Regions from separate parts of the Ferribacterium limneticum genome, predicted to be linked through region 2. Evidence: predicted binding sites of a transcription regulator. Region 2 holds the regulator's gene; the other holds the start of a gene.
What was found. The regulator LexA, encoded in region 2, represses DNA repair genes until DNA is damaged. The targets are predictions, from matches to a motif close to ACTGTATNTANATACAGT.

Region 1 (15,439 bases), 1.8 Mb from region 2:
CAGGCACGTGCACAGTCACTTCCGCTTTCTGCTTCAGCTTTTCGACGGACAGAACGACGTTAACGCCGGTTACCTTGTCGAAATGACGGATCACGGGATCCAGCTTGTTCTCGACGTATTCGCGCAGGGCGGGGGTAACTTCGATATGGTGACCACTAATCTGCAGATTCACTTTTTTCTCCTCTCTCTACAGGGTCTTGCGTAAATTGACCGGGGGGATATTGAGCGACTCGCGGTATTTGGCAACCGTCCGTCGGGCAACTACGATTCCCTGTTGGCCTAGTATTTCGGATAATTGGCTATCCGACAAGGGCTTCTTGCCATCCTCGGCAGCGATCAACTGCTTGATCAATGCCCGGATGGCCGTGGCAGAACAGGCACCACCGGTATCGGTGGCGACATGGCTGCCAAAGAAGTATTTCAGTTCGAAGATACCGCGTGGTGTCGCCATGTATTTCTGGCTGGTCACCCGCGATACGGTCGACTCGTGCAGGCCGAGAATATCGGCAATTTCACGCAAGACCAGCGGCCGCATGGCTACTTCGCCATGTTCGAAGAACTGGCGCTGGCGGTCGACGATGGTCTGCGTGACACGGTGTATGGTTTCAAAGCGCTGCTGGACATTCTTGATCAGCCAGCGCGCTTCCTGCAATTGCGTGGACAGGTTGCCGTTGCCGCGCCGCTGCTTGGCGAGAATCTCGGCATACAGGCGGTTGATGCGCAGTCGCGGATAGGCGTCGGGATTGATGTAGGCAGTCCATTTGCCCTTCAGCTTTTTCACGATCACGTCCGGCGTGATGTAGCGCGCTTCAATCTGGGCATAGCCGGCCGCCGGCCGCGGGTTGAGGCTGGTGATCAGGCTGTGCGCGGCCTTCAAGGCCTCGTCATCGCAGCCGGTCAGGCGACGAATCTTGGCGAAATCGCGGGCAGCCAGCAGTTCGAGATGCTTGTCGACAATGGAGAGAGCCAGCGTTCGCTCCGCACTCTCCGGCAAGACCTTGAGCTGCAGGGTCAGACACTCCTGCAGACTGCGGGCGCCAATGCCGATCGGGTCGAAATTCTGGATATGGCGCAAGGCGATTTCCAGCTCTTCGATTTCAATTTCGTACTCCGGCGGCAGGGTTTCCCACAGTTCGACCAGCGTCGCCGAGAGATAACCATCGTCGTCGAGCGCTTCGATCAGGAAGCGCACCAGACTGCGGTCGCGCTCCGACACCTGGGTCATGCCCAGCTGCCAGCCTAGATGGTCGCGCAGACTGACGTTGGCGGCATGGATGTCGCGGGAATCGCTATCGTCGTCCTCGTCGCGCCCGGCGCCGGTGAAGGTACCGGCATCGGAAGACCAGCGATCATCGTCCACTTCGGATGGGGCTGACGGAACATCCTGCTCGCGCTCTTCGCGGGCATCCCGTTCTTCCCGCTCAACCTTCTGCTCGCGTTCGCCTTCGCTGCTTTGCGGCGCATCGAACTGCTGGGCGGATGAGAAACTCTCGCCAGCGTGCTCGTCTTCACGTTCCAGCATTGGGTTTTCGAGCAGGTAACGCTCGATTTCCTGCTGCATCTCGACAGTCGACAACTGAAGAAGCTTGATCGACTGCTGGAGCTGAGGGGTCAGCGCCAGATGCTGGGATAGTTTTAGCTGGAGGGCAGGCTTCATCGGATAGTGTCGGGTCGGGTCTGTCGGTCAGAGCCTGAAATGCTCGCCGAGATAAACCTTCCGTACGCTTTCATTATCAACGATTTCGGCCGGACGTCCAGCGGCCAGTACGTTTCCGGCGTTGATGATGTAGGCGTGATCGCAGATGCCGAGGGTTTCACGGACGTTGTGGTCGGTAATCAGCACGCCGATGCCCCGCTCCTTGAGGAAGCGAATGATCTTCTGGATTTCGAGTACGGCGATCGGATCAACGCCGGCAAACGGCTCGTCAAGCAGGATGAATCGCGGGTTGGTAGCCAGCGCCCGGGCAATTTCAACCCGCCGGCGCTCGCCACCAGACAATGCCGAGGCATTGACGTGGCGAACATGCCCGACATGCAGTTCATTGAGCAGGCCTTCCAGACGGTCGTTCAACTCAGCTTCAGGGAGCTTGAGCAGTTCGAGGACAGCGCGGATATTTTCCTCGACGTTGAGCTTGCGGAAAACCGAGGCTTCCTGCGGCAGGTAGGACAAGCCGAGCCGAGCCCGGCTGTGCATGGGCAGGTGGGTCAGACGGTTGTCGTCAATGTAGACCTCGCCGCCATCGGCCGCCACCAGGCCAACGATCATATAGAAACAGGTCGTCTTGCCGGCACCGTTCGGGCCGAGCAAACCGACGACCTCGCCGGATTTGACCTCAAAGGAAACGTCTTCGACGACGGTCCGCGTCTTGTAGCGTTTCTTCAGGTTGTTGGCCGAGAGTTTGGCGACTAGGGTATTCATTGATCGACTCCGCGCATCACCCGGCGAATCGCATCACCGGAAAAACCGCGATATTGCAGGAAACGCATCTGCTTGGCACGTTCTTCGGCAGATTCTGGGAGGTGGCCAAATTTTTTGGCCCAAATGGCCCGGCAACGGTCGGTCTCGTCGCCTGCCTCCGGCAGGGCGGCGGCGATGTCGTCATCGCCGACTCCTTTTTGCCGAAGTTCCTGCTTCAGGCGGGCGTTGCCGTAGCGACCGGCCCGCGCCACGACGCGCTGGGCGGCGTAGCGGTGATCGGAAAGCAGGCGCTCGGCCTGCAGGGTGTCGAGCACGCCGTCGAGTTCTTCTTCGAACTCGGCGTGTGCCGCGAGCTTGGCCTTCAACTCGGCCCGGCAATAATCTCGCCGGGTCAGGAGTTGCAGGGCGCGCACGCGCAGGTCAGGCATCCGCAGCCTTGGCCGCCTTGACCGGCTTGATCACGTTGGTGCTGGCAGCCTCGCGGATCGCCGCTTCGATTTCCTGGGCAATTTCCGGGTTGGCGCGCAGGAATTCGCGAGCGTTGTCCTTGCCCTGGCCAATCTTTTCGCCCTTGTAGGCGTACCAGGCGCCGGATTTGTCGACCAGCTTGTGGGCGACGCCCATTTCGACGATTTCGCCATGGCGGGAAATGCCTTCGCCGTAGAGGATGTCGAAGATGGCTTCGCGGAAGGGCGGGGCGACCTTGTTCTTGACCACCTTGACCTTGGTTTCGCTGCCGATGACTTCGTCGCCCTTCTTGATTGCGCCGATGCGGCGGATGTCGAGGCGAACCGAAGCGTAGAACTTGAGTGCATTGCCGCCGGTGGTCGTTTCCGGCGAGCCGAACATGACGCCGATCTTCATGCGGATCTGGTTGATGAAGATGACCAGCGTGTTGGTCTTCTTGATGTTGGCGGTCAGCTTGCGCAGGGCCTGGCTCATCAGGCGGGCGTGCAGGCCGACCATCTGGTCGCCCATTTCGCCTTCGATTTCGGCGCGCGGGGTGAGGGCGGCGACCGAGTCGACGACGATGATGTCGACCGAGCCGGAACGGACCAGCATGTCGGCGATTTCGAGGGCCTGCTCGCCGGTGTCCGGCTGCGAGATCAGCAGGTCGCCGACATTGACGCCGAGCTTCTGGGCGTATTGCGGATCGAGCGCGTGTTCGGCGTCGATGAAGGCCGCCGTGCCGCCCAGCTTCTGCATTTCGGCCACGACCTGCAGGCAGAGCGTGGTCTTGCCGGAGGATTCCGGACCATAGATTTCAACGACGCGACCGCGCGGCAGGCCGCCAACGCCAAGCGCAATGTCCAGACCGAGCGAACCGGTAGACACGACCTGAATGCCTTCGTCGATTTCGGCATCGCCCATCTTCATGATGGAGCCTTTGCCGAATTGCTTTTCGATCTGTTGCAGCGCTGCGGCGAGCGCTTTTGCCTTGTTGTCGTCCATGGTGTTACCTCGAAAATTTGAGCGGATTATGGCACAGGGGCCAAAGATGGAATAGAAATTGCAGGAATCGTTTTGTTTCGCCAGGCGACGAACGCGGTATATTTCTCGCCGAGCTGAATTCAGAATTACTGTGTATAAATACAGTACATTGTTCCACCTTTTCTTGGCAAGAAAATTCTTCATGCTGATCAGATGCTTATCCATTTTTGCCCTGTTTTTCGCGTCGACCGTGGCAATCGCTGAGCCGGCCCCCTGGTACTGGTGGGTCAGCCAGCTGGACGGCACGCGGGTCTGCAACCAGACACCGCTCGGCGAGGGCTGGACCTGGGAACCGACCCCCTTCAAGGACGCTCGCTGCCGCGTTCGGCTCTGAACGTGGCGATCGCCTATCTGCCGCCGCCGGCCGATGCGTCGGCGGTCATTTTTGCCGATGAATGGCTGATCGTTGCCGATAAACCGGCCGAACTGCTCTCGGTGCCCGGTCGCGGCGAGGGCATGGACGATTGCCTGGCAAGCCGTGTCCAGCACGAGTACCCGGATGCACTCAGCGTCCATCGGCTCGACATGTCCACTTCCGGCTTGCTGGTACTGGCCCGGGGCAAGGACATGCACCGCCAGTTGTCGCGCCTGTTTCAGGACCGGCTGGTCAGCAAGTGCTATGTTGCCGTCGTCGACGGTCAACTGGCCGATGAAAGTGGCGAGGTGGACCTGCCGCTGATTTGCGACTGGCCGAACCGGCCGCGACAAATGGTCGATTTCGCCATCGGCAAGCCGTCGCTGACCCGCTTTCGCGTCGTCAGCCGCGACATTGCGGCCAATACCACGCGCCTTGAACTGGAACCGGTCACCGGCCGCTCGCACCAGTTGCGCGTCCATATGGCCTCGCTCGGCCACCCGATCCTGGGCGATGACCTCTATGGCGGCGAGGCCCACGGCAAGGCCGGACGGCTGCTGCTGCACGCCATGGATCTGGCCTTCATTCATCCGGCGACCGGCGAGCCCGTGCAATTTCACAGCGACGCACCGTTTTGACCCCGCGAATACACGCAATAACCTTATAATCCTCGCGTTTTCAACCTCTTACCGTCGTTGATCCTGCGATCATGCTGATCTGGTTCGTCGTTCTCTACCTGCTCGTTTCCATCGGCATCGGCCTGTTCGCGGCAACGCGCGTCCATAGCGCCAAGGATTTCGCGGTCGCCGGCCGCCATCTGCCGCTGCCGGTCGTCACTGCCACCGTCTTTGCCACCTGGTTTGGCGCCGAGGCGGTGTTCGGCGTCTCCGCCACCTTCGTCAAGGATGGCCTGACCGGCGTCGTCGCCGACCCCTTCGGCTCGTCGATGTGCCTGATCATCGCCGGCATCTTCTTCTCGCGGAAGCTCTACAAACTCAACATCCTGACGCTGGGCGACTATTTCCGCCTGCGCTACAACCGCACGGTCGAAGTACTGACCACGCTGTGCATCGTCGCCTCCTACCTCGGCTGGGTATCGGCCCAGATCAAGGCGCTCGGGCTGGTCTTCAATGTCGTCACCAACGGTTTCATTAGCCAGACGGCGGGCATGATCCTCGGCGCCGCCATCGTCCTGACCTACACCACCTTCGGCGGCATGCTCTCGGTGGCCATTCTCGATTTCGTCCAGATGGGCGTAATCATGGGCGGCATGTTGTACATCGGCTATATCGTCTCCGGCCTGACCGGCGGCGTCGAACTGGTCATCAACCACGCCTCGGCAGCCGGCAAGCTCGACTTTTTCCCGCCACCCGACCCGTGGCTGTGGCTGACCTTCCTCGGCGCCTGGATCACCATGATGCTCGGCTCGATCCCGCAGCAGGACGTTTTCCAGCGCATCACCTCGGCCAAGAGCCAGAAGATCGCGCTGTGGGGCTCGATCCTCGGCGCCTCGATCTATTTCTGCTTCACCTTCGTGCCGATGTTCATCGCCTACTCGGCGACGCTAATTGATCCCGAATTGTTCAACGGCCTGCTGCAAACCGACTCGCAACTTGTCCTGCCGACCCTGGTCCTCAACCACACCCCGGTCTTCGCCCAGGCCATCTTTTTCGGCGCCGTGCTCTCGGCCATCATGAGCTGCTCGTCGGCCACCTTGCTGGCACCGTCGGTCGCCTTCTCGGAAAACATCGTGCGCGGCTTCTACCCGCACATGGGCGATCACCAGTTCCTGCGTGTCATGCGCGGCTCCATCGTCGTCTTTGCCGGCATCGTGCTCGGCTTCGCGCTGTACTCCAACGCCAGCATTTTCAAGATGGTCGAAAACGCCTACAAGATCACGCTGGCCGGTGCCTTCGTCCCGCTTTTCTTCGGTGCCTTCTGGAAACGGGCAACGACGCAGGGCGCACTGGCGGCGATCATCGGTGGTTTGTCGTCGTGGATCCTGGTCGAAGTGCTGGTCAATGTCAGCGGCGAAGGCAGCATCGGCGGCGACTACGCCTACGCGCTGGCCGGCGCCGGCCAGCTGGTGCCGCCTCAACTGATCGGCCTCGGCGTCAGTATGCTCGGCATGGTCGCCGGCTCGCTGCTGCCGCAATGGGTCGGCCATCCGCTGCCGCAGGAAAATATCCACGAAGCCCTGCGCCATCGCGCCGCCGGTGAAACCCACCACACGGCGGAACACCCGCACCATCATTGATGCCCTCCGGGGCAACAGCCACCGTCGGGATTTGGTAACAATGTCGCCGAACCTGGCGCACCAAAGGCGCCAGCGTAATCATTGTCACCAAACATAAGGGCTGACGGACCGGCGGATAGCCCCTAAAATCGGGCTCATGCCCCATCACGGTCGTGGCCCCATCCTGCTTTCCCGCTATTTGGCACTCGCCTGGTTCGGGCTGGTTGTCTATGGCAGCCTGCACCCGTTCACCGGCTGGCGCGATACCGGCGTTTCGCCGATCGCCTTTCTCGAAGGCGGCTGGCCGCGCTATTGGACGATCTTCGATCTGCTGGCCAACGTCGCCGTCTACCTGCCGCTCGGCTTCTTTCTGACGCTTGCGCTAAATGGGCTTCCCGGCCGTTTCTCGGCGCTGGTGCTGGCCACCTTGCTTTCCGGCGGCGTCAGTTTCGGCCTGGAAACCGTGCAGACGTGGCTACCCTCCCGCGTCCCGTCAAATCTCGATCTGGTCTGCAACGCTACCGGCGGCCTGCTCGGTGCGCTGTGGGCGCAATCGGTCGGCCCCCGGGTCTTTGCCCGGATCGCCGCCCTCGAACACAAACTGATCGCCCCCATTCCCCATGCCGAACTCGGCCTGACCCTGCTCGGTCTCTGGCTACTGGTGCCGTTATCGCCGGAAACCCTGCTCTTCGGGGCCGGCGATTTGCGCCACCTCCTCGGTTTGACGGGCGCGGTGCCCTTCGCCGCCGAGAGTTTCGTCATGATCGAAGCCTGCATCACGGCCTTCAATGCCGTCGCCGTCGGCCTGATTGTCCGCATGCTGTGCGCCCGCCAGTTGGTCGCTTATCTGATCGTGCCGCTCTTCCTGCTCCTCTGCCTGACCGTTGCCACGCTGGCCGCCGCCATCCTGATCAGCCCGGCCGATGCGCTGGCCTGGCTGACCCCGGGCGTGCAACTGGGGCTGACCGTCGGCGTTGCCATCCTGGCCGGGGCACTGGCGCTGCCCGCCACCCCACGCCTGATGATTGCCGCACTGGCCCTGATGGCCGGCACCGTGCTGGTCAATCTGGCCCCGCCCAATCCTTATTCGGCGGCAGCCCTTGCCACCTGGCGGCAGGGACACTTCCTCAATTTCAATGGTCTGACTCGTCTGGTTGCCACACTATGGCCCTTCCTGACCCTGCCATTCCTGCTGCTGACGACACGCCGCTAGCCTGGCATGCCGATTCGGCCGATTCGGCTGCCCGCCGGCTGGGAGTCGATAGCCGCCACGGACTGAGCAATGACGAGGCGGCCAGTCGACTTTCCCGCCATGGCCTCAATCGCCTGACAGAAACCCCGGGCAAACCGGCGTGGCGTCGTTTTGCTGCCCAATTGACGCAGCCGCTGGTGCTGGTGCTGATTGCGGCCGGCGTGATCACTGGCGGGCTCGGTGAAACCGTCGACGCCAGCGTGATTTTCGGCGTCGTGCTGATCAACGCCATCATCGGCTACTGGCAGGAAGCCAAGGCCGAGGGCGCGCTGGCGGCGCTGGCCCGAGGGGTAACGACGCCGGTCACGGTGCGCCGTGGCGGCCACCGCAAGCAGCTCGATGCCAGCCAGCTGGTGCCCGGCGACGTGGTCATGCTCGCTGCCGGCGACCGCATTCCGGCTGACCTGCGCCTGATCCAGCAGCACGAACTGCATACCGACGACTCGATGCTGACCGGCGAATCACAAGCTGTCAGCAAAGCCGCCGAGCCCCTGCCGGCCGATACCCTGCTGGCCGATCGCGTCAACATGGCCTACGCCGGCACGACCGTGGTTGGCGGGCAGGGTGCCGGGCTGGTCATTGCCACCGGCGATGCCACCGAAACCGGCCGCATCGCCGGGCTGATTGCCGCCGCGCCTGATCTGGTCACGCCGCTGACGCGCAAGATGGCGACCTTCTCCAACTGGCTGCTGTGGGCCATCGGCGGGCTGGCGCTGCTCACCGTCGCCATCGGACTGGCCCGTGGCGGCTCGGCTTTTGACATGTTCATCGCCGCCGTGGCGCTTGCCGTCGGCGCCATTCCGGAAGGCCTGCCGGCCGCTGTCACCGTGACGCTGGCCATCGGCGTTGCCCGCATGGCCAGGCGCCGGACCATCATCCGTCACTTGCCGGCTGTCGAGACGCTGGGCAGTACCACCGTCATCTGCTCCGACAAGACCGGCACGCTGACTGAAAACGCGATGACCGTTCGCGTCCTGTGGTGCGGCGGCGAAGGCTATGCCGTGGGCGGGCACGGCTATGCGCCGGATGGCACTATTGTTCATGACGAAATGCCGGCCGAGATCAGTGGTGCCGTGCGCGAATGCCTGATCGCCGGTGCACTGTGCAACGACGCCAGCCTGAACCGCGAAGGCCAGCACTGGAAAATCACCGGCGACCCCACCGAAGCCGCGCTGCTGGTGGCGGCCCGCAAGGGCGGGCTGGATGAACACACACTGCAAGCGCTGTATCCACGCCACGACGTGCTCCCCTTCGATGCCAACCGCCAGTTCATGGCGACGGCCCATGGCGACAACGCCGGCGGCGTCATTTACGTCAAAGGCGCGCTCGAACGCCTGTTACCGCGCTGTATCGATCAGCTCGGCGCCAATGGCCAGACCGTCCCGGTCGACGGCATGGCCATCGAAAAGGCGGCGTGTGCTTATGCCGGGCAAGGTATGCGCGTCCTGCTGCTGGCCCGGCGAGATTTCAATCCCGGCCAGAATTCGGCCTTGAACGCGGATGCCATCGAAAAGCTGACGCTGATCGGGCTGGTGGCCATGATCGACCCGCCACGCAAGGCCGTGATCGGCGCCATCCGCAACTGCCATTCGGCGGGAATCCGGGTCAAGATGATCACCGGTGACCACGCCGTGACGGCGCAGGCCATCGCCCGGCAGATCGGCCTGAGCGCCGAACGAGCCCTGACCGGCAGGGAGCTGGCCTTGCTCGACGATGTGGCCTTGATCAAGGTCGCGCATGAGGTCGACGTTTTTGCCCGGGTCGAACCGGAACAGAAGCTGCGCCTGGTCCGCGCCCTGCAAGCTCGGGGCGAGGTCGTCGCGATGACAGGCGACGGCGTCAACGATGCGCCAGCGCTGAAGCAGGCCGATATCGGCATCGCCATGGGGCTGGCCGGTACTGAAGTGGCCAAGGAGGCGGCAGCCATGGTGCTGACTGACGACAATTTCGCCAGCATCGAAGCGGCGGTCGAGGAGGGCCGGGGTGTCTGGGACAACCTCGTCAAGTTCATCACCTGGACGCTGCCGACCAACTTTGGCGAAGGCCTGGTCATCGTCGCGGCCATTCTGTTCGGCGCCACCCTGCCGATCACCCCTTTGCAGATTTTGTGGATCAACATGACCACCGCCGTCCTGCTCGGCCTGCCGCTCGCCTTCGAACCGATCGAGCGCGGCATCATGCACCGGGCGCCACGCCGACTCGACATGCCGGTGCTCGATGCTCATCTGATCCGTCGCATCGTCCTCGTTTCATTCCTGCTGCTGGCCGGCGCCTTCGGCCTCTTCCTGCGCGAACTTGAACAAGGCCACACGCTGGCCGAAGCCCGCACCGTCGCCGTCAACGTCTTCGTCATGGTCGAAATGGCCTACCTCTTCAACTGCCGCTCGCTGACCCACAGCTTCTGGAAGCAAGGTCTGTTTTCGAATCCGTGGATCTGGGCCGGCATCGGCAGCATGCTGGCGCTGCAACTGCTCCTCACTTATTGGCCACCCTTGAATGCTGCCTTCCAGACGGCGCCGATCGGCTGGCAGGAATGGCTGGAAATCGGTGCCTTCGCCTGGCTGGCCAGCCTGATCATCGCCATTGAAAAATACGGGTCAAATCGCGCACGTTCCACGTGAAACCGGGTCCCCATATAAAATGAGCGGCCCACAAGGAGAGAAACAATGAGTTATTTTGATAAACACGTCTTCATCTGCACCAACCAGCGCGAAGGCGGCGAGCAGTGCTGCAACAATCTCGGCGGCTCCGACATGTTTGCCTATGCCAAGGACCGCATTGGCGCGTTGAAGAAGAACGGTCCCGGCGCCGTCCGCATCAACAAGGCCGGCTGTCTTGGCCGTTGCGACAACGGCCCGGTCATGGTCGTGTATCCGGAAGAAACCTGGTATTCCTTCATCGACAAGGAAGACGTCGAGGAAATCATCCAGGAACACCTGATCGGCGGCAAAGTCGTCGAACGCCTGAAGATCTGAGCCATGCGCGCCCCGGAAGAGAAGATTTTCGTTGATGGCCCGGTCGGCAAGATCGAAGTCATCATGGAGCGCCCGGATGCCCCCAAGGGCATCGCGCTGATCGCCCACCCGCACCCGATCGGCGGCGGCGCCAACACCAACAAGGTGGCCTACACGCTGGCCCGTACCTTCGTTGCCCTCGGCTACGCCGCTTTCCGCCCGAACTTCCGCGGCGTCGGCGGGACTGAAGGCGTGCATGACGAAGGCCACGGCGAAGTCGATGACCTGCTGGCCGTGCTGGAAGATGCCAAATGCCGCTGCGGCAACCTGCCGGTGGCGCTGGCCGGCTTCTCTTTCGGCGCTTTCTGCCAGACCCGCGTCGCCAAGCGGCTGACCGAAGCCAACCACCCGGCCCAGCGCCTGGTGCTGGTCGGCACCGCCGCCGGCTTCGTCGAAGGCACCCGCCAGTACGACACCGAAGCCGTACCGCACGACACCATCGTCATCCACGGCTCGTCGGATGAAACCGTGCCGCTCGCCAATGTGTTCGAATGGGCGCAACCGCTCGACCTGCCGGTCGTCGTCGTCCCCGGTGCCGATCACTTCTTCCACCGTCGCCTGCACCTGATCCGCGACATCGTGACCCGCGCATGGCGCCATTAATGCCAGCCTCTGCTGCCGTGGCGCTGAGCGCCAGCGATCTGCGCAAGACCTACGGTGGCACCGAGGTCGTCGCCGGGCTGTCGTTCGCCGTCGAACCCGGCACCTGCTTCGGCCTGCTCGGGCCGAACGGCGCCGGCAAGACAACGACGCTGCGCCTCTGCCTCGGCCTGACCGGGCCGGACAGCGGTGAAATCGTCCTCAACGGGCATGTCATTCCAGAGGATGCGCAAGCGGCGAGGGCACGCATCGGCGTCGTGCCGCAATTCGACAACCTCGACCCGGACTTCACCTGCGCCGAAAACCTGCTCGTCTTCGGCCGCTATTTCGGGCTGAAGGATGCCGACATCCGCGCCAAGATCCCGCAACTGCTCGATTTCGCCGGCCTCGCCAGCAAGGCCGATGCCCGCTTGTCGACGCTGTCCGGCGGCATGAAACGCCGGCTGACCCTGGCCCGGGCACTGGTCAACGACCCCGACATCATCTTTCTCGACGAACCGACTACCGGCCTCGATCCGCAAGCCCGACACCTGATCTGGGAACGCCTGAAACAGCTGAAGTCGGCCGGCAAGACGCTGATCCTGACGACGCACTTCATGGACGAAGCCGAACGTCTGTGCGACAGGCTGATCGTCATCGACCACGGCCGCAAGATCGCCGAAGGCAGCCCGCGCCAACTGATCGCCGAACAGATCGAACCGCAGGTGGTCGAGGTCTTCGACGAATCCCACGGCCAACTGGAAGTTTTCGTCCAAAGCCACAAAAATCTGGCCGAGCGCGTCGAAACCAGCGGTGAAACCGCCTTTTTCTACTGCCGCGAACCGCGCGAACTGCTGGCCAGGCTAGCTGACGCCGAAGGCCTGCGCTACGTGCACCGCGCCTCCAACCTCGAGGATGTCTTCATCAAGCTGACCGGGCGGGAATTGCGCGACTGAGGTCGTTCAGCCGATCAGACGGCCGACCACGGCCGCAAAGTCATCATCAACAGCAGCCGGACGAATATCGGGATGAGCATCGTCGCCAGCCCGATATTTCCCGGTTCTTACCAGAATGCCGGGGATGCCTGCTGCCTGAGCACCGCCGATGTCGTCGGCCAGATCGTCACCGATCAGCACAGCCTCATCCGGGCGAACACCCAGTTCAGCCAGCGCCGCGTTGAAGAAAGAGGGGGCTGGCTTGCCGGTGATTTCGGCCTTGATTCCGGCCGAATATTCCAGCCCGGCGACGAATGCCCCCATATCCAGAGACAGGCCATCCGCCTCCATGAAATAGCGATTGCGCGCCATGGCCATCAGCGGCAGACCCTGCATCAAGAGCCGGAAGGCTTGGTTCAGGATCGGGTAGGTGGTGTGCGTTCCCATGTCGCCCAGCACCACGATGTCCGGATCAGCGGCGCTTTCACCCATTTCCCCGGCGATATCGGGATGGACCAGCCACAGCGGGCGCAGATCCCGGCTACGCACCAGCGTTCGGGCCGCCAGGGCAGCCGTCTGGATTTCGCTGGCGGCTAGCGTGAAGCCCATGCGCTGTAATTTGGCGAACAGGATTGTGCTGGGTGTCCGCGTCGTATTGGTCAGGAAACGCAGGAGCAGCCCTGACGCCCGCAGGCGGTCCAAGGCCCGAACCGCCCCCGGCAAGGCTTCATCCCCGGTATGCAGTACGCCGGCCAGGTCGATGAGGACCGCCTTTGTTGAAAAAATCGGCGCCATATCCACTCCTTCCGCAAACCATGACCACTGTTCGATTACGGATTCTGCTCAAAGTTTAAGGTGATGGAATGATCGGCAAGGTGTCTGGCCTGCCGCTCCAGCAGCGTCCTTGCCGCACGCGGCATTGGTTTCTCCCGGTCTTTCAGCAAGCCTTGCAGGCAGGTGGGGTTGGCCCGGGCGCCGCTGGCTTGATAGTCGGCGAGCAGGGTTAGCCGGATGCTTTCCTTTTCATGGCCGATGACAGTGGTCAGGTAGTCAAACAGGTGGTCGACCAGTTTTTCCGGGGTCAGGCGGCTGGTCTGGCTGCTTGTTTGCCACAGCCAGTCGGAAAAGGCGAGAAAGGCGGTGAACGGCGACGGGCCGTCGAGGAGTACCGCCAGGCTGGCCTTGAAGCGGCCGGAATTGGCCAGCAGGTCCCAGTAGCGGGCGAGGCGGGTGAAACGCTGCACGGTGAGCGCATCGACAGCCGCAGTTTGCTGGACGGTGTAGGGTGGTTCGGTGTCGTAGCTCATGCCGTAGGCAGCGCTGTGCCGGGCGATTGGCGTGCCGCGCAGGCGCTTCAGGACACCCAGCTGGATTTCATGCGGACGCAGGGCGTAGAGACGGTCAAAACCATCGGAAAAGCTGCTCAGCGTTTCGCCGGGCAAACCAAAAATCAGGTCGGTATGCAGGTGAGCATGACTGTGATTGACCAGCCAGGCGAGGTTTTCGCAGGTCTTGGCGTTTTCCTGCCGACGCGAGATGGCCTGCTGAACTTCGGGATTGAAGGTCTGGATGCCGACCTCGAACTGCAGCACGCCGGGCGGGAAGCGGGCAATCATCTCCTTCAGGCGTTCCGGCAGGTGATCCGGGATCACCTCGAAATGCAGGAATAGATCGGGCGTCAGGCGGTCAAGAAAGAACTGCAGGATGGTCAGCGAGCTATCGATTTTCAGGTTGAAGGTGCGGTCGACGAACTTGAAATTGCGCGCCCCACGCAAGTAGAGCGTTTCCAGCGCGGCAAGAAAACGCGCCGGCTCGAAGGCCCAGGCAGTCTTGTCGAGCGAGCTGAGGCAGAACTCGCACTTGAACGGGCAGCCGCGCGAGGCTTCGACGTAGAGCAGGCGGTGCGCCAGATCGTCGACACTGAATTCGCCGTAGGGCAGGTCGATTTCTTCCAGCGCTGCTTGCTCGCCGGGGATCACTTTCATCAAGGGCTGCGGCCCGTAGCGCAGGGCGCGGCAGAGTTTGGGGAAACTGACGTCGCCCCAGCCGGTGATCAGATGGTCGGCCAGGCGGACGATTTCCTGATCCTCCCATTCGTAGCTGACTTCCGGCCCGCCGAGGACAATCTTCAGGGTCGGGCGAGCCTGCTTGAGCCGACGGACGACCTCGGTACTCGGCACGACATTCCAGATATAGACACCGAAGCCGATGATTTGCGGCACGCCATCGACCGGCTCACCGAGTTCGGCGAGCAGCGCATCGACAACTTCCTGCACCGGCCGGGCGATGGTGAATTCGCGCAGCACGGTGCGTGCCCGCAGGTCGCCCCCGCCGTGCCGTCCCATGTTGGCCAGCAGATAGCGCAGGCCAAGCGAGGCATGGATGTATTTGGCGTTGAGGGTGCAGAGGATGACGGTGGGTGGCAATGGCAGCATTTCGCCATTTTGACAGCAGGCCAGAATCATGAGTGCCGCCTGTTGCCACAATTTGTGCTCAACAGACCGAAGTGCTGGCCATCGATACTTTCCTGCGCAGCGCCCGGGGAGACATCGCCGAAAACGGCCGTGTCTTGGTCGAATGCGGCAAAACCAGCACCTCCTCGTTGTTGCTGATTAGCCAATCCGTTGCACCACCCCTAACTTAAGTACTAGCTAATAAGAGTTTGCGAATGTTGATTTCCGTCAATATTCGTAAGTTACGATTCGCTAATATATGTTGCAGGATCGTATCGCCTGCGTGCGAATTCGATCCGGGGCCAAGGGCTCTTTACAAGGGGTAGGGGGAAAGATGATGAAATTGATCAAGCAAGTACTGGTCGTGATTGCCGCCTTGGCTTTCGTGACCCCGGGCATGGCGAACGACGCGCCGGAGAAGCCAAAGCCAAATCAGAAACTGCTGAAGTCGACTGCCGACCACAGCAAATTCAAGGAACTGCAGCAAACCTTCAACTCCGGCCCGGAGGTGACCAAGGTCTGTCTTTCCTGCCACACCGAGGCAGCCAAGCAGATTCACCTGACCAAGCACTGGACGTGGGAATACCGCAATCCGGAAACCAATCAGCTGCTCGGCAAGAAGCACGTAATCAACAACTTCTGCACGTCGACCGCTTCCAACTATGGCTTCTGTGCCACCTGCCACATCGGCTACGGCACCGAGAA
Region 2 (15,439 bases):
AATCCTCTCGATTCGCTCCCTGCCCTGCCGGCGCTTCAGGTAGGGATGCACCATATCCCCCTGAATCGGCCCCGGCCGAACCAGAGCCACTTCGACGACCAGATCGTAGAAACTGCGCGGCCTCAGGCGCGGCAGCATGGCCATCTGGGCGCGTGATTCGACCTGGAAGACGCCCATGCTGTCGGCCTTGCAGAGCATCGCGTAGGTCGCCGGGTCTTCGGGCGGAATATCCTGCATTTTCAAGGCTCGGCCGGTCGTTTCGCCAACGAGCTGCAGCATCCGGCGAATGGCCGACAGCATGCCGAGGGCCAGGATGTCGACTTTCATCAGGCCCATCGCATCGAGGTCGTCCTTGTCCCACTGGATCACGCTGCGCGCCGGCATCGCCGCATTTTCAACCGGCACCAGCCGGGAGAGCGGCCCGCGCGAGATGACAAAACCGCCGACATGCTGCGTCAGATGGCGAGGAAAACCGCGCAGCGCCTCGGCGATGGCCAGCCACTTCTCAACGCGCGGTACCTGCGGGTCGAGGCCAAGTTCGGCAAAGCGTTCCGGCAACTTCTCACGCTTGTCCCACCAGGCCAGCGAGGCGGTCAGGGCATTGATCTGGGCAATGCCGAAACCAAGCGCCCGACCCGCATCGCGCAAAGCCCCCTTGGTCCGGTAGGTGATCAATGCCGCAGCCAGTGCCGCTCGCTCGCGGCCGTACTTGGCGTAGATGTACTGGATCACCTCCTCGCGTCGTTCATGCTCGAAATCGACATCGATATCCGGCGGTTCGCCGCGTTCTTTCGAGACAAAGCGCTCGAAGAGCAAGGCCGAACGGGCTGGATCGACTTCGGTCACTCCCAGCGCGTAGCAGACTGCTGAATTGGCGGCCGAGCCACGCCCCTGACAGAGGATGTCCTGACTACGGGCAAAACAGACGATGTCGTAAACCGTCAGGAAATAGGCCTCGTAGGCCATTTCGGTGATCAGCCCAAGTTCGTGTTCAATCCGTTCACGAACGCTGTCGGGAACACCGGCCGGGTAGCGCCGTTGCAGGCCGCGCTCGGTCTCGGCGCGTAGCCAACTGGCGGGCGTTTCGCCGGCCGGCACAATTTCCTCCGGGTATTCGTAACGCAACTCATCGAGCGAAAACTCACAGCGCGCCGCGATGCTCAGCGTTTCGGCCAGCAGTTCCGGCGGATAAAGGCGAGATAGCCGCAGCCGGGAGCGTAGATGGCGTTCGCCGTTGGGGAACAGCGCGTAGCCAGCCTCAAAAACCGTACTTTTCAGGCGCAAGGCCGTCAGCACATCCTGCACCGGCCGGCGGGCCTTGATGTGCATATGAACATCGCCGGTCGCCACCAGCGGCAGGCCGCAGGCCTCACCCAAGGCCTGCAAGCTGGCTAGCCTCGCCAAATCATCCGGCCCGGCATGCAATTCGACGGCAATCCAGCACCGACCGGGAAAGCGACTCGCCAGCCACTCGCCATCCTCGGGCGATGGATTCCCGCCCGGCACCCAGAGCACCAGACAATCAGGCAGCGCACCACTCGGCGAAACGGCCTCCAGATCATTGCGGTGCAGGGTATAGCTCCCCTTCCCCGCTCGTCGCCGAGCCAGCGTGATCAAGGCCGAGAGATTGCCGTAGCCGTGTCGGTTGCAGGCCAGAAAGACCAGCTTCAGGCCATCGACCATTGTGATCTCGCTGCCGACAATGAATTTCAGCCCATTTTTCCTGGCCGCCAGATGCGCCCTGACAACACCGGCCAGCGAACACTCGTCGGTCAGCGCCAGCGCACTATAGCCTTGCGCCACGGCACGTTCGGCCAGCTCTTCCGGATGCGAGGCCCCGCGCAGGAAGCTGAAGTTGGAAAGGCAGTGCAGTTCTGCGTAATCAGGCAGCGACATAAGCTCACCGGCTCAGGCGAACAGGCCGTGCAGAAACCAGCCTTGGGCATCGCGGAAGATCCACGCCCACTGCCCCAGCGGATTGCGGGCGACGAAATAGTCACGGCGCACGTCGCCAGTGGCTCCAGATTCCCCCTCGTCCCACCAGCCGCTTTCCAGGCGCTCGGCACGGGAGAGCAACTTCAACGGCCCATGCCATTGCGGGCTACCGGCGGTTTCGGCCAGCGCCTGAGGCCTGGGCAGCAGCCATAAAGGGCGGTGCTGCCCGATGGCTGTCGTTGACGATAAATTTTGAGCCGAGTTTGTTGCAACTTCGTGCTGAACAGTCGCACATTCCGGACGATGGTCGGCAGTCTGGGCGAGCGCCAGCACAGCCCCCTCGCCCAAACGGGCCCGCAGACGCTCCAGGCACGCCAACGCCCCTTCGCCATCGGGCGCTTGCTCGAACAGATGAGCGCTGGCACCGGGCTTGTCGAGCAGTTCATCCGCCTGCAAGCGCAGGGCCTCGACAGGCGCCTTGAGCTGCAACCGGGCAAGATGCTCGCGCAACAGCCGCATGAAGCGAGCCTCATTCGCTGCCGGCTCGGCAAAACTCAAGACCAGCGGTGTTTTCGCGCCATCGTCATGCATCAATTGGAAGATGCAGCGACGCAGCAGCAATTGCCGACCATGCAGCCAACCGGCCAGCGATGCGAACAGGCGTTGCCCGGCAAACGCCAACGCCTCGGCGTATTCGACACGAGAAGGCAACTCAAGGTCGATGACGAAATTTTCCGGGAAAACAAAGAGCTTCTGTGGATCAGGCAAATCCCCCCAGGCCCGCAGCAGATCATCCATCGGCCGATTGCCGATGCGCCGCCGCAACCCGGCACCGGGCAGCATCCGCAAATCGCCCAGCCGCTTCAGTCCGAACGATTCGAGACGATTGACCACCTCATCCGGCCAGCCTCCAATGGCACAAGGCAAGGCAGCCAAGGCTGCCTGCATGTCCGACATGTCGACATGCGTACCAGCACAGCCCCGCCGGGCCAGCCAGGAGGCGCCCAAAGGTGTCGGGGCGACCGCCCAGTTCAGCGAATAGGACTGTTCGGCACAACCGGCCAGCACCGCCTCGACGATCGCCTTCGTCCCACCGAACAGGCGCAGGCAGCCACCGATTTCAAGCAGCAACACATCCGGCGGCGCCAGACTGATTGTCGGCGTAAAGCGCCCGGCCCAGCAGGCCAGACTTTCCAGGGCTTTTACTTCTCGGGTTTCGTCACGTTCGAAAACGGCCAGCCCAGGCTGCAGGCCAAGCGCCGTCGACAATTTTTGCCCTGCCTCAACCCCAGCTGTCAGCGCTTCACGATCCCCGACCAGCACCCGACCGCGAGTGACAACGGCGCTAGGCGACTGACGCAGCGGCAAGGCCTCGAGCGGCAACAAGGGAAAGTGCAGGGCCAGCCACAGCACGCGAGCTTCTCCCGGGACGGGGTATGGACAAGGCGAGCGGCCGGGAAACCGGCCGTCCACGCCGCTTGATGATGCGCACCGACAATTCCTGTTCGCCATCGGACTGCACCGTGTTCACCATCAGGCGCAGTGGTGCAGGCGATGGCACCCGGGCTGCTGCCGTCGAGCGCCATAAACAGGCAAAAACAGACCGCCCCTCGGCTGCCACTTGCAAGCGGCGCAAGGCGCGCGCATCAATACCCGCCTCGGGCCAGGCCAGTACACCAGCGAAGCCGCCACTGGCGAGCAATTGCTCGACGCACCAAGCCACACTTTTACCAGCCTGAACGATGACCAAGCGATCCAGTGCCAGCCCGGCAGCCGCCCACGCTGGGGCATGTGGCAGCCAGGGTGGCGCCACCAGCGCCAGCCAGCCGCCCTCGGCAGACAATTTGGCCAAGGCTGGCAACAGCAGGCTCATTTCACCCACACTGCCGCGATCGACCAGTATCTCGGTCAGATTGCCACGTGGCCAACCACCACCCGGCAATTCAGCATCAAGTTCGGCATGGCCGCTGGGAATGGCGGTTTCCGGCAGGAAAGCCAAGGTATCGCCGCGCCAGATATCACCTCTGGCCAGCACATCCGCCAAAGCGACCGGCGACGGCATGGGCGTCATGACAGCTTGGAAACAGCCCCGCGAATCAGGCCGACGGCAATGCCTTCGATGGCAAAATCAACTGCTTCCGGATCGACGATAATCGGTTCGAAATCGGGGTTCTCGGCAATCAGCCTGATCTGGCCAGCACTGCGTTCCAGACGTTTGACCGTCACCTCTTCATCCAGCCGGGCGACGACGATCTGCCCATCGCGTGCCTGGTTGGTCTTGTGCACGGCCAGCAGGTCACCATCGAAGATACCGACATCGATCATCGACAGACCGCGCACCTTGAGCAGAAAATCGGCTTTCGGTTCAAACAGACTGGCATCCAGCGCATAGCGCCCCTGCATGTTCTCGACAGCAAGGATGGGCGAGCCAGCGGCGACACTGCCAATCAACGGCAGACCAAGCTGCTCAACCAAGCGAATGCCTCGCGCCGAACCAGGTTCGAGCACGATGGCGCCCTTCTTGGCCAGCGCCTTGAGATGATCTTCCGCTGCATTGGGCGAAGCAAAACCGAAGGCGCTGGAAATTTCCATGCGCGTTGGCGGCGCACCGAGCACTTCCAGCGTGCTCCTGATGAAGTCGAGAATTTCCTGCTGACGTGGCGTGAGTTTCATGGCCGGCCTCCGCTAAAAACCATTGACTGTATTTTTGTACAGTAATCAGTTTTTGGCAAGCAGAAAATCAGGTCGGCAAGTCGAAGCCCTTCAGCTTGCGATACATGTCCACCGCGTAAGAATCGGTCATTCCGGCGACAAAATCAGCCACCTGCAACAGACGAATGTAAGGATCGGCATCCGGCTCACCGCCGTGGCCAAGAAACTGCGTTGGCAGCAATTTCAGCAACATGCGTTCGCGGGTGGTGAAACGAGCATGACCCGCTTTCGCCTCGACCGCATTGGTGAATAAGCCAAGCAAGGCACCAAGTACCTCGAAGCCGGCAGTTTCAATTTCCAGCGCCGGGCGGGCCGTGTAGATCGTTTCCTTGGCCAGTTTGAGAATGGCCTGCAGGGGATGGGCGATCGGCGAGTTTTCGAGCAGTTCGTCGTCAAACGTTCCACTCAGAATGGCATCCTCGTTTTCCAGGAAGACCGCCGCGGCACTTTCAAGAAGGCAGCCGATGGCCTTTGCACGCAGGTACTCCAAACGCTCTTTCGGATCGTGCAGCCGATCCAGCCGCCCGCCATTGACCGTGTTGCCAGCCAGGTCGGCGAGCAGGCATTCGGCGTCCTTGTAATGGACGAAACCGAGCCGCGCGGCATCTTCCAGATCAACGATCAGGTAGCAGGTGTCATCGGCCACTTCGACCAGAAAGGCCAGCGGATGGCGCCGCCAGGCGGTACCCGGGATACGTTCGACCAAACCGGTCGCCCGCGCCACTTGCTGGAAAGCCTCGGCATCCTGCTGGAAGAAGCCAAATTTCTTGCCACTCTTGCCATCCAGCTCTGTATCCAGATGGGAGGGACGCGGATATTTGGTAAAGGTCGCCAATACCGCACTGCTCAGTTGCAGGCCGCCGGGATTGGCCGGGCTTTGCAGCCGACTGACGATGCGAAAACCTTGCGCGTTGCCTTCGTAGCGCTCGAAATCTGCCTTCTGCGCTGGCGTAAAGTCGTGACGTTCGAGCAGCCCGGAATGGCGGAACCATTCGCGGATGGCGTCTTCACCGGCATGGCCGAAGGGTGGATTACCGATGTCATGAGCCAGACAGGCCGCAGCAACGATGGCACCGAAATCACCGGATTCGACATGCTGCAAACCGTGCCGGGCGATGATCTCGCGCCCAACCACCGCACCGAGAGAGCGCCCGACACAACTGACCTCAAGACTGTGCGTCAGGCGAGTCCGGACATAATCGCTCTTGGAAAGCGGGAAAACCTGCGTCTTGTCCTTCATGCGCCGGAAGGCGGAAGTGAAGACGATGCGGTCGTAATCCTGCTGGAAGGCCGTACGCTCGGCCGTGCCGGGTGCCTTGCCGGCCCCCAGGCGTTCGCTCGACAGCAGCTTTTCCCAGATTTTTCGTTTGCCCATGCTCTTCGGATTCGATGATGCGATGGGCTGTGAGTTTACTCTGCTTCGAGTACGGCCCGCACGTGATCAGGCACCGGCACTGATTTTCCGGTCTGGGTATTCATCCACACCACCTTGGCCGCGCCCTCGGCGTAGAGTTTGTCATCGCCCTCGATGCGCATTTCAACGTAGGTCTGGAAGCTGGAGCGGCCAATCGCGCCGACATAAGTCCGCACCTCAACCATGCCCGGATAAGTCATCGGGATCATGAAGGTACAGCTGGCATTGATGATGACCGGCCCGTCACCACCAGGGCGAACCGGCACCTTCATGTCCTCGATCCATTCGACCCGCGCCTGCTCCATGTAGCGAAAATAGATCGTGTTGTTGACATGCCCATAGGCATCCATATCGCCCCAGCGAATGGGCATTTTCGTGACGTGAATAAGCTTTTTCTTGTGTTCCATAATCCTGAATACTAGAGTGTTGTTGATCAAAGCATTTCCATACTGTACCGTATTGAAAATAAGCTAACAATAAAACTTAGGAGACATCATGGAACGCGAATCCATGGAATTTGACGTCGTCATCGTTGGTGGCGGCCCGGCTGGCTTGGCTTCGGCCATTCGGCTGAAACAACTGGCAGCAGAAAAAGGGGTTGATCTGGGCGTCTGCCTGATCGAGAAAGGCGCCGAAATCGGCGCCCATATTCTTTCCGGCGCCGTCATGGACCCGCGTGCCCTGACCGAACTATTGCCCAGCTGGCAGGAAGACGGTGCCCCGCTCAACGCCCCTGTTTCCGAGGATCGCTTTTTCATTCTCTCCGAAACCGGCGCCACCAAAGTACCGAACAGCCTGCTGCCCAGTTGCTTTCACAATGAAGGCAATTACGTCATTTCTCTGGGTAATGTCTGCCGCTGGCTCGGCGAACAGGCCGAAGCGCTGGGCGTCGAAATCTACCCAGGCTTTGCCGGCGCCGAAGTGCTGTTTGATGAGAACGGTGCCGTCAAGGGCGTAGCTACCGGCGACATGGGACGCCTGCACGATGGTTCCGAAGGCCCGAACTTTCAGATGGGCATGGAACTGCTCGGCAAATACACTTTCTTCGCCGAAGGTTGCCGCGGCCATCTCGGCAAGCAGTTGATGGAAAAATTCAACCTCAACGCGGATACCGATCCACAAACCTACGGCATTGGCCTTAAGGAATTGTGGGAAATCGATCCGGACAAACACCAACTCGGCCTCGTCATTCATAGCGGCGGCTGGCCGATGCAGCCGGACACCTACGGCGGCGGCTTTCTCTATCATCTGGAAAACAACCAGATCGCCGTCGGTTTCGTCGTCGGCCTCGGCTACAGCAACCCGCACCTGTCACCCTACGAAGAATTCCAGCGCTTCAAGACCCATCCGGAAATCCGCAAGTTCCTCGAAGGTGGCAAACGCATCGCTTATGGCGCCCGTGCCCTGACTGCCGGCGGCCTGCAGTCACTGCCCAAGCTGACTTTCCCCGGCGGCGTGCTGGTCGGTGATGATGCCGGCTTCCTGAATGCCGCGCGCATCAAAGGCACGCACTGCGCCATCAAAACCGGCTCATTGGCAGCCGAAGCCTGTTTTGAAGCACTAACGGCCGAACGCCAGCGCGACGAACTGAGCGCCTATCCTGAAAGCTTCAAGAAGAGCTGGTTGTTCGAAGAACTGCACCAGACGCGCAATTTCAAACCGTGGATGAACAAAGGCCTGATGCTCGGCTCCATCATGTTCGGCATTGATCAGGTCTTGTTGCGTGGCAAGGCACCATGGACCCTGCACAACCGCAAGGCCGACCACGCCAAGCTGAAACCGGCGGCCGAATGCGAACCCATCACCTATCCCAAGCCGGATGGCGTGATCACCTTTGACCGCCTGTCTTCTGTTTTCCTTTCCAGCACCAACCATGAGGAAGACCAGCCCTGCCATCTGCAGTTAAAAGATGCCAGCGTTCCCATCAGCGTCAATCTCGCCAAATACGACGCCCCGGAACAACGTTTCTGCCCGGCTGGCGTCTATGAAATCCTGCGCGATGAAAGCGGTGGAAGTCCTCGTCTGCAGATCAATGCCCAGAATTGTGTCCACTGCAAGACCTGCGACATCAAGGACCCGACGCAAAACATCAACTGGGTTGTGCCGCAAGGCGGCGAAGGCCCGACTTACCCGAATATGTAGGTGGCAATCGGAAACGGTGGTCGCATGCCGCGAATCACTGTTTCCCGGTTTATAATCTTGCGGCTAAACCCCTAAGGGAGAACAACACATGGGCTTTCTCGCCGACAAGAAAATTCTGATCACCGGACTGCTGTCCAAGCATTCCATCGCCTATGGCATCGCCAAGGCCTGCCATCGTGAAGGTGCCCAACTCGCCTTTTCGTACCAGAATGAACGGTTTTTGGACCGTATCAACAAATTTGCCGCTGAATTCGACAGCACGCTGGTTTTCCCGCTGGATGTCGGTAGCGATGAGCAGATTGATAATCTGTTCGTCGAACTGGCCAAGCACTGGGATGGACTGGATGGCTTGGTTCATTCCATTGCCTACGCCCCGACCGAAGCAATCGAAGGCGATTTCCTGAACGGCATCACCCGTGAAGCTTTCCGCATCGCCCACGAAATTTCATCGTACAGCTACCCGGCGCTGGTCAAGGCTGCTCGCCCGATGATGCAGGGTCGCAAGAGCGCTGCGCTCGCCCTCTCCTATCTCGGCGCCGAGCGCACCATGCCGAACTACAACACCATGGGCCTGGCCAAGGCCAGCCTGGAAGCGGCAACCCGTTACCTGGCCTTCTGTCTCGGCCCTGAAGGCATCCGTGCCAACGCCATCTCGGCCGGCCCGATCAAGACCCTGGCGGCTTCCGGCATCGGCAATTTTGGCAAGCTGCTGGCCTACAACTCGCACAATGCACCGCTGCGTCGCAACGTGACCATCGAGGAAGTCGGCAACGCCGCCGCCTTCATGCTGTCCGACCTGGCCAGCGGCATCACCGGTGAAATCATGTACGTCGATGGCGGCATGAACACCGTGGCGCTGGGTAACGCTGACCCGCTGCCCGCCTAAAGCGAATTACAGCGGCCCACACCGCAAGAAAACGCCGATTCGGTTAATTCCGGTCGGCGTTTTTGTTTTATGGCTTGACCAGCACATGCTGGCGGATCATTTCCCCCAGCGCCTCAGGCTCTATCGGCTTGGCGATGTGATCGACCATGCCGGCAGCAAAACACTTTTCCCGCTCTTCATTGAAGGCGTGAGCCGTCTGGGCAATGATCGGCAGATCAGGGGCCTGTTCGAGTATCCGGCGCGTCGCTTCAAACCCATCCATCTCCGGCATCTGGATATCCATCAGCACCACATCGTAGGCATCCCGGCCGTCGTGCATCACGCGCGCCACCGCCTCCTGGCCATTTTCAACCAGAACCACACCGGCACCGTATTCGACCAAAATCTCTTCGAGCACCATGCGATTGATGGCCTCGTCATCGGCCACCAGTATCGAAATACCCGCCAATGGCTTTTTCCCCTCGCCCATTTCGTCCTGCAAGTTGGGTTGCGTTTCCGCTGCCCCCTCCGGCATTACGTAGGGAAAACAAAACTCGATGCTGCTGCCAACGCCAGTGCAACTGTTGACGCTGACATTTCCATTCATCAACTCCAGAATACGTTTGCTGATCGCCAGACCAAGACCGGTACCGCCAAACTTCCGGCTGGCCGAAGCGTCTGCCTGATGAAATGGATTGAACAAGGCGCCAATCTGCTCTGCATTCATGCCAATGCCGGTGTCTGTTACCTTGAAGACCAACATGCCATCCCGGCAGTCGAGTGACAGGGTAACGCTGCCGGCCTCGGTGAATTTGACGGCATTGGAAAGTATGTTGAGAAGCACCTGCCCCATGCGCAATGGGTCGCTGATACAGGTTTTCGGCAGATCGGAGGCAAGTTCAACCCGAAGATCAATCTGCTTGGCCTGGGCACGCTCCCGAACCAGATCGAGGGCATGTTCGATGACCTCCGAAAGAACCACCTCCGTCTGCTCGATGCGTAGCTTGCCGGCCTCGATCTTGGAAAAGTCGAGAATGTCGTTGATGATCCCGAGCAGACGATTGCCGGAAAGCTGGATCTTGGCAAAAGAATCCCTCGCCTTCTCGCTATTCTGGTAATTGCGATAGCCAATCTGGGCAAACCCCAGGACGCCGTTGAGCGGTGTGCGGATTTCATGGCTCATGTTGGCCAGGAATTCACTCTTTACCCGGGCCAGATTCTCTGCGGCAATCAGCGCCTGTTCCCTCGCCTGTGCCGCCGCCCGCTGAACGCTGACATCGACAAAGCTGGTGACGGCACCGGTAATTTCGCCATCCTGCAACATGGGGTGAGTGGCGTACATCACCGGGACGGCGTGGCCGTCGGCATGCCAGTAAACCTCATCGTTGACACGAACCTTCTGGCCGAGTCGCAAGGCCTTGTAACTGGGGCAATCCGCCGCCGGATAAGGAGATCCATCCGGCTGGCTGTGGTGAAGCAAGGAATGCGCAGGGAGGCCGATGACCTGCTCGGCCTTGTAGCCGAGTATCGCGCAGGCCGCCGGATTGATGAAGGTGATGATTCCCTTGCAGTCAATACCATACAGGCCGTCGGCACTGGAGTGCAAAATATGGCTGGCCCTAGCCTCTGTTTGCATCAGTTCGGACGTTCGCTGCTGGACCAGATCTTCAAGATGGCGATGATGGCGCTCCAGTTCGGCTTCAATCTGTTTGCGCTCGGAGATATCCCGAAAGACGTTGACTGCCCCGGTGATCCTTCCGTCCCGCTCAATGGACGAGACTGTAAATTCGACCGGAAAGGATGAGCCGTCCTTGCGCCAATAAAGGCCATCGCTGACATGTCGCCGCTCCCCATCTTGCAGCGTCTTGAAAACCTGGCAATCCTTGTTGTCGTAAGGTTTTCCATCCATATCGTGATGGTGCGTCAGGGCATGCAGATCGAGCCCGACGCCCTCTTCCTCATCCCAGCCAAACATCTTGCGTGCTGCCGGATTGACGAAAATAACCCGCCCCGCCAGATCGACGCCGCAGATGCCTTCCGCGGCTGACGAGAGGATTAGTTCGCTTTGGCGCCATGCTGCATCGGTAGCCCGGTTGTACTGCTCGAGCTTGGCGGTATATGCCGCATCCTGACGCAGTAGCGCATCACGGTCTGCCTCTCGTCTTTTCCAGGCGCGACCAATCAAGAATGACGAAATCAGACTGGCCAGCACGAACAGTCCGGCCAACATCACGGTATTCAGCGAATCCTTTCGCCACTTGGCCAGGTAGTCCTCATCGGCCAGCCCGACAATCAGGTAGAGCGGGTATTGACCAAGCTGACGGTAGTAGAAGGTTCGGGTAATCCCGTCCACCCCGGAACGGGTGTGGTAGCTGGCAGCAGTCTGGTTCGAAGCGAGCAGCGCCCGCAAGTCCGAAGAGGGATTGCTTGTCCCCACCGTTGCGCCATGAGTATCCGTCTTTGTATAACGCGCTATCAGGGTGGTCTTGTCCCACAAGCCGACATTACCGTTCTCGCCCAAATTGAGCTTGGCAAACATGCCAATGAAATGATCCACCGCAACGGCGACATGGACATCGCCAGCGAAAGAGCCATCGGGATGGTTGATACGGCGCCCCAAGGTAACCATCCATTTGTCGGCGGCACGACCCAGGATAGGCTTCGAAATAACCAGACCAGCCTGCGGATCGTCCCGCAGGCGGATGAACTGCGGACGGTCGGCAATACTGGCGTTGCGAATCTTGATGTCATTGATCGCATACCGGATGATGCCCTGTGCATCGACCACGCGCAGACCAAGCGCCTCCGGAATATGGGCATCCTGGTGCGCGATGTACTTCTCCAGCGCCTTTTGATCAATCCCGCCAGTGGCGAGCTGCCGCTCCACCTCTTCGGCAACGGTCAGCAGCGTGATATCGATCTTGCTGATGAAACCGGCAAGACTCTCCTCCAGGATCTTCGAGTAATTCTCGGTCAGCGTCTCCGCCTGATTGACCTCCTGTTGCCGGTTTCTTTCAAGCATCAGGAGAACCATGCCGACGACAAACAAGTTAACCAGAAACGCAGCACCCCATAGCAATCGCAGAATGCCGTGACGTTTCCCGGCCGAACCCGGATTACTGGTCATGCTTCCCCCTGATTCGTTTCAATGTCTGCCTCTGGTAATTTTCATTCGCTGAAAGCCCCCTCCCAAGGGCATTCTCGCTCATCTTTCCCAGAAGAATAGCACCCACTTATCCGGCAAACCACCGGATTGCCAAACTAAAATCAGGCTATAAAAAAGCGGGCCGCAGCCCGCTTTCCATGGAACACACAGAAGCTTACTTTTCCTTGGCTTCCAGTGCCGCCTGATTGATCTCAACCTTATAGCGGCTACGCAGTGCCGCCAGATAAAGTTGCATTTCCTCCTTGGCAACCAGATTGCCGAGTTGCTGCAACATGCCTTTTTTGGTGGCGTCATCCAGGTTCTCACCGGCAATCACCTTGGTCAGCTTGAACAAGGCGTATCCAGCCCCCGGCAGTTCGACGCCGGTGTAAGCCGGCAACTTGCCAGCCTCCATCCGAAACACCGACTGTGCGGCCGGTGGCGGAATCAAGCGGGAATCCAGACGCGACACAGCTTTGGCCGCGCCCCAGGTCAGTTTGTCTTCACCCTTTTGCAGCGCGTCGAGACGAGCCTCGCCATCCTTGACCGCCAAGACCTGCGCTTCCTTGCGCTTCAGCATGGTTTCGATGCTGGCCTTGACGCCATCGAACGGCTGCAGGGCCGTCGGCTTGTAATCGACAATACGTGCGGCAACCAGCGTATTCGGTGCGATTTCGACAGCCTCGGTATTGCGCTTGTTCTTGACCGAATCGTCGGAGAACAAGGCGGCGAGGATTTTCTCGTTGCCGAGCACGCCATTCGCCGGGTTGGCCTGACGGCCCAGCCAGTCGGACTGCTTGACGGTCAGCTTGAACTTCTCGGCCACCGGCTTCAGGCTGTCCGATTGCTCATAAACCATGTTGCTGAATGCTTCGGCGGCTTCGGCAAACTTGCGGGAAGCACCCGTCTTCTTCAACTCGGCTTCAATTTCGCCCTTGACGTCAGCCAGCGGCTTTTCCTTGGCAGCATGAATACCGGTCAGCTTGATAATGTGGAAGCCGAAATCCGATTCGACAACCCCGGAAATTTCACCATCCTTCAGGCTGAAGGCAGTGTCTTCAAAAGATTTCACCATCATGCCGCGACCGAAGAAGCCAAGATCGCCACCCTTGGAGGCAGAACCCGGATCATCGGAATTCTTCTTGGCCAGATCGCCGAAGGCAGCCGGGTTTTTGCGGATTTCAGCCAGAAGTTCCACCGCCTTGGCTTTGGCCTTGTCCTTGCCCAGCTTTTCGGAAGCCACCAGGACATGGCTGGCGCGGCGTTCTTCGGCCTGCAGAAAACGATCCTTGTGGCCGTCGTACCAGGCCTTGACTTCGGCATCGGTCACTGACAACTGCGAGCTGATCGCCTCCATCGACAACACCACGTATTCGGCCTTGGCCTGCTCCGGCATCTGGAATTGCGTGCTGTTTTCGTCGTAGAACTTCTTGCCGGCATCTTCAGCCAGTTTGACCTTGTCGAGGTAGCTATCAAGGCTGAAGCGATACTCCATCACCTCGCGCTTTTCAGTCTGCAAGGCAAGCAGGCGGTCGCTGACGGTACGCGCCACCAGACCGGATTGCCCGACAGCTGTAGCCAGTTGCTGCAGAGTCAGATCCTGACGCAGTTGGGCTTCAAAACCGGCCGGCGACATGCCTTGGGCGCGCAAGGCTGCTTCGTAGCGCTCGCTGGAAAACTTGCCATCGACCTTGAAGGCCTCGATGGCACCAATCGTCTGGCGTATCGCGTCGTCGCTGGCGAACATCCGCTTCTTGCCGGCTTCCACCAACAGCAGGCGCTGGTTGATCAGGTCATCGAGAATCGCCTTGCGGGCCTCGGGGTTATCCAGCATCTTGGCATCGAACTGGGCGCCCAGCTGGGTACGCAAGCGCTCCTGCTGATCTCGCAGCGTTTGCTGGAATTGCTGCTGGGTAATTTTCACACTGCCGATGGTGGCCACATCGCCACCTGACCCAATTCCATTCATATAGGAATCAACGCCGAAAAAGGCAAACGGCAGCGTGATCAGCGCAAGGAAAACCTGGACGATTCTTTTGTTGTTGCGGACTGCGTCGAACATGAGCAGAAAAATCCTTCGAATGCGTTCAAAAAGGCAAAAGCGGCTTGCCAAAAAGGGGCAATCATACCGTAGTTTGTGCGTCCATCATTTGATTTGGGGGCGGGAAAAGATGGCGCCCAGGCGTCTTATGGCGTCCTCGATTTCCGGCGTGTGCGGGTTGCCGCAATTGAGGCGCAGACAGTTGCGATACATGCCGCTGGGTGAAAACAGTTCGCCCGGCACATAAGCCAGATTTTCCGTAATCGCCTGCTCGTAAAGCCGGGTGGTATCGAATTCTTCCGGCAACTCGACCCACAGCACATAGCCCCCCTGTGGCTGGGCAATACGGGTCGCCGCCGGAAAATACCGGCTGACAGCCAGCCGCATCGCCTCGACCTGTCGTTCGTAGGCCCGGCGCAGCGTTCGCAAGTGACGATCGTAGGCCCCCGACTCAAGATATTCGGCCAGCACATGCTGGGTAATGGGATTGGTCCCGCCGCTGGTAATGGTCTTGTGCAAGGCAATCGCCGAACGGTAGCGACCGGCCGCGACAAAACCGATTCGCAACGACGGTGACAGGCTTTTCGAAAACGACGAACAGAGCATGACATTCCCTGCCTTGTCGTAGGCCTTGATCGGCCAGGGTCGCTCTTTGCCGAGGTGCAAATCACCATAGATATCGTCTTCGATCACCGCCACGCCGCGCGCTGCCGTAAGCGCCGCGAAAAGACGCTTTTTATCGTCAGGCATCACACAACCCAGCGGGTTGCTGCCATTCGAGACAAGCAGGCAAGCCGCAATCCCACCCTGGCGGGTCGCAAGTTCCAGCGCATCGAGCGACATCCCGGTGCGCGGATCGGTCGGTATCTCCAGCGCCTTCAAGCCCAAAGTTTCCAACAGTTGCAGCATCAGGTAATAGGCTGGCGACTCGACGGCCACCGTATCACCGGGTTTGGTGACAGCCCGAAGGCATAACCCCAGCGACTCGGTACAGGAATTGGTAATGACGAATTCCTCCGCTGGAATGGGGCCACCCCATGCCAGGGAGCGGCGCACCAATTGCCGAACCAGGGCCGGTTCATCCATGTTGATATGGCTGCCACCCGACAGCAACGCCGGATGGCGCCGGGCGACGCCCGCATAGAGGCGATTCAAGGCGGCCACCGGCAACAACGCCGGAGCCGG

Region 1: recA (recombinase RecA) is a predicted target of LexA. The motif match lies at 3,999-4,016, and genes of this name have one in related genera.

Annotation. Positions count from the first base shown of each region.
Region 1 covers NZ_CP075191.1:4,157,659-4,173,097, forward strand. Annotated here, with positions in the region: gene hpf (ribosome hibernation-promoting factor, HPF/YfiA family) at 1-172, opposite strand, end outside; gene KI617_RS20000 (RNA polymerase factor sigma-54) at 188-1,657, opposite strand; gene lptB (LPS export ABC transporter ATP-binding protein) at 1,685-2,419, opposite strand; gene recX (recombination regulator RecX) at 2,416-2,847, opposite strand; gene recA (recombinase RecA) at 2,840-3,871, opposite strand; gene KI617_RS20020 (hypothetical protein) at 4,053-4,244, shown strand; gene KI617_RS20025 (RluA family pseudouridine synthase) at 4,247-4,903, shown strand; gene KI617_RS20030 (sodium:solute symporter family protein) at 4,975-6,522, shown strand; gene KI617_RS20035 (VanZ family protein) at 6,659-7,714, shown strand; gene KI617_RS20040 (cation-transporting P-type ATPase) at 7,666-10,374, shown strand; gene KI617_RS20045 ((2Fe-2S) ferredoxin domain-containing protein) at 10,420-10,728, shown strand; gene KI617_RS20050 (alpha/beta hydrolase) at 10,732-11,370, shown strand; gene KI617_RS20055 (ATP-binding cassette domain-containing protein) at 11,370-12,302, shown strand; gene KI617_RS20060 (TIGR01458 family HAD-type hydrolase) at 12,309-13,076, opposite strand; gene KI617_RS20065 (B12-binding domain-containing radical SAM protein) at 13,112-14,746, opposite strand; gene KI617_RS20070 (tetrathionate reductase family octaheme c-type cytochrome) at 15,069-15,439, shown strand, end outside.
Region 2 covers NZ_CP075191.1:1,780,466-1,795,904, reverse strand. Annotated here, with positions in the region: gene KI617_RS08425 (error-prone DNA polymerase) at 1-1,896, opposite strand, end outside; gene KI617_RS08420 (Y-family DNA polymerase) at 1,909-3,348, opposite strand; gene imuA (translesion DNA synthesis-associated protein ImuA) at 3,281-4,006, opposite strand; gene lexA (transcriptional repressor LexA) at 4,003-4,608, opposite strand; gene KI617_RS08405 (deoxyguanosinetriphosphate triphosphohydrolase) at 4,676-6,022, opposite strand; gene KI617_RS08400 (acyl-CoA thioesterase) at 6,058-6,468, opposite strand; gene KI617_RS08395 (electron transfer flavoprotein-ubiquinone oxidoreductase) at 6,557-8,203, shown strand; gene fabI (enoyl-ACP reductase FabI) at 8,292-9,089, shown strand; gene KI617_RS08385 (PAS domain S-box protein) at 9,157-12,195, opposite strand; gene KI617_RS08380 (SurA N-terminal domain-containing protein) at 12,389-14,275, opposite strand; gene KI617_RS08375 (aminotransferase-like domain-containing protein) at 14,360-15,439, opposite strand, start outside.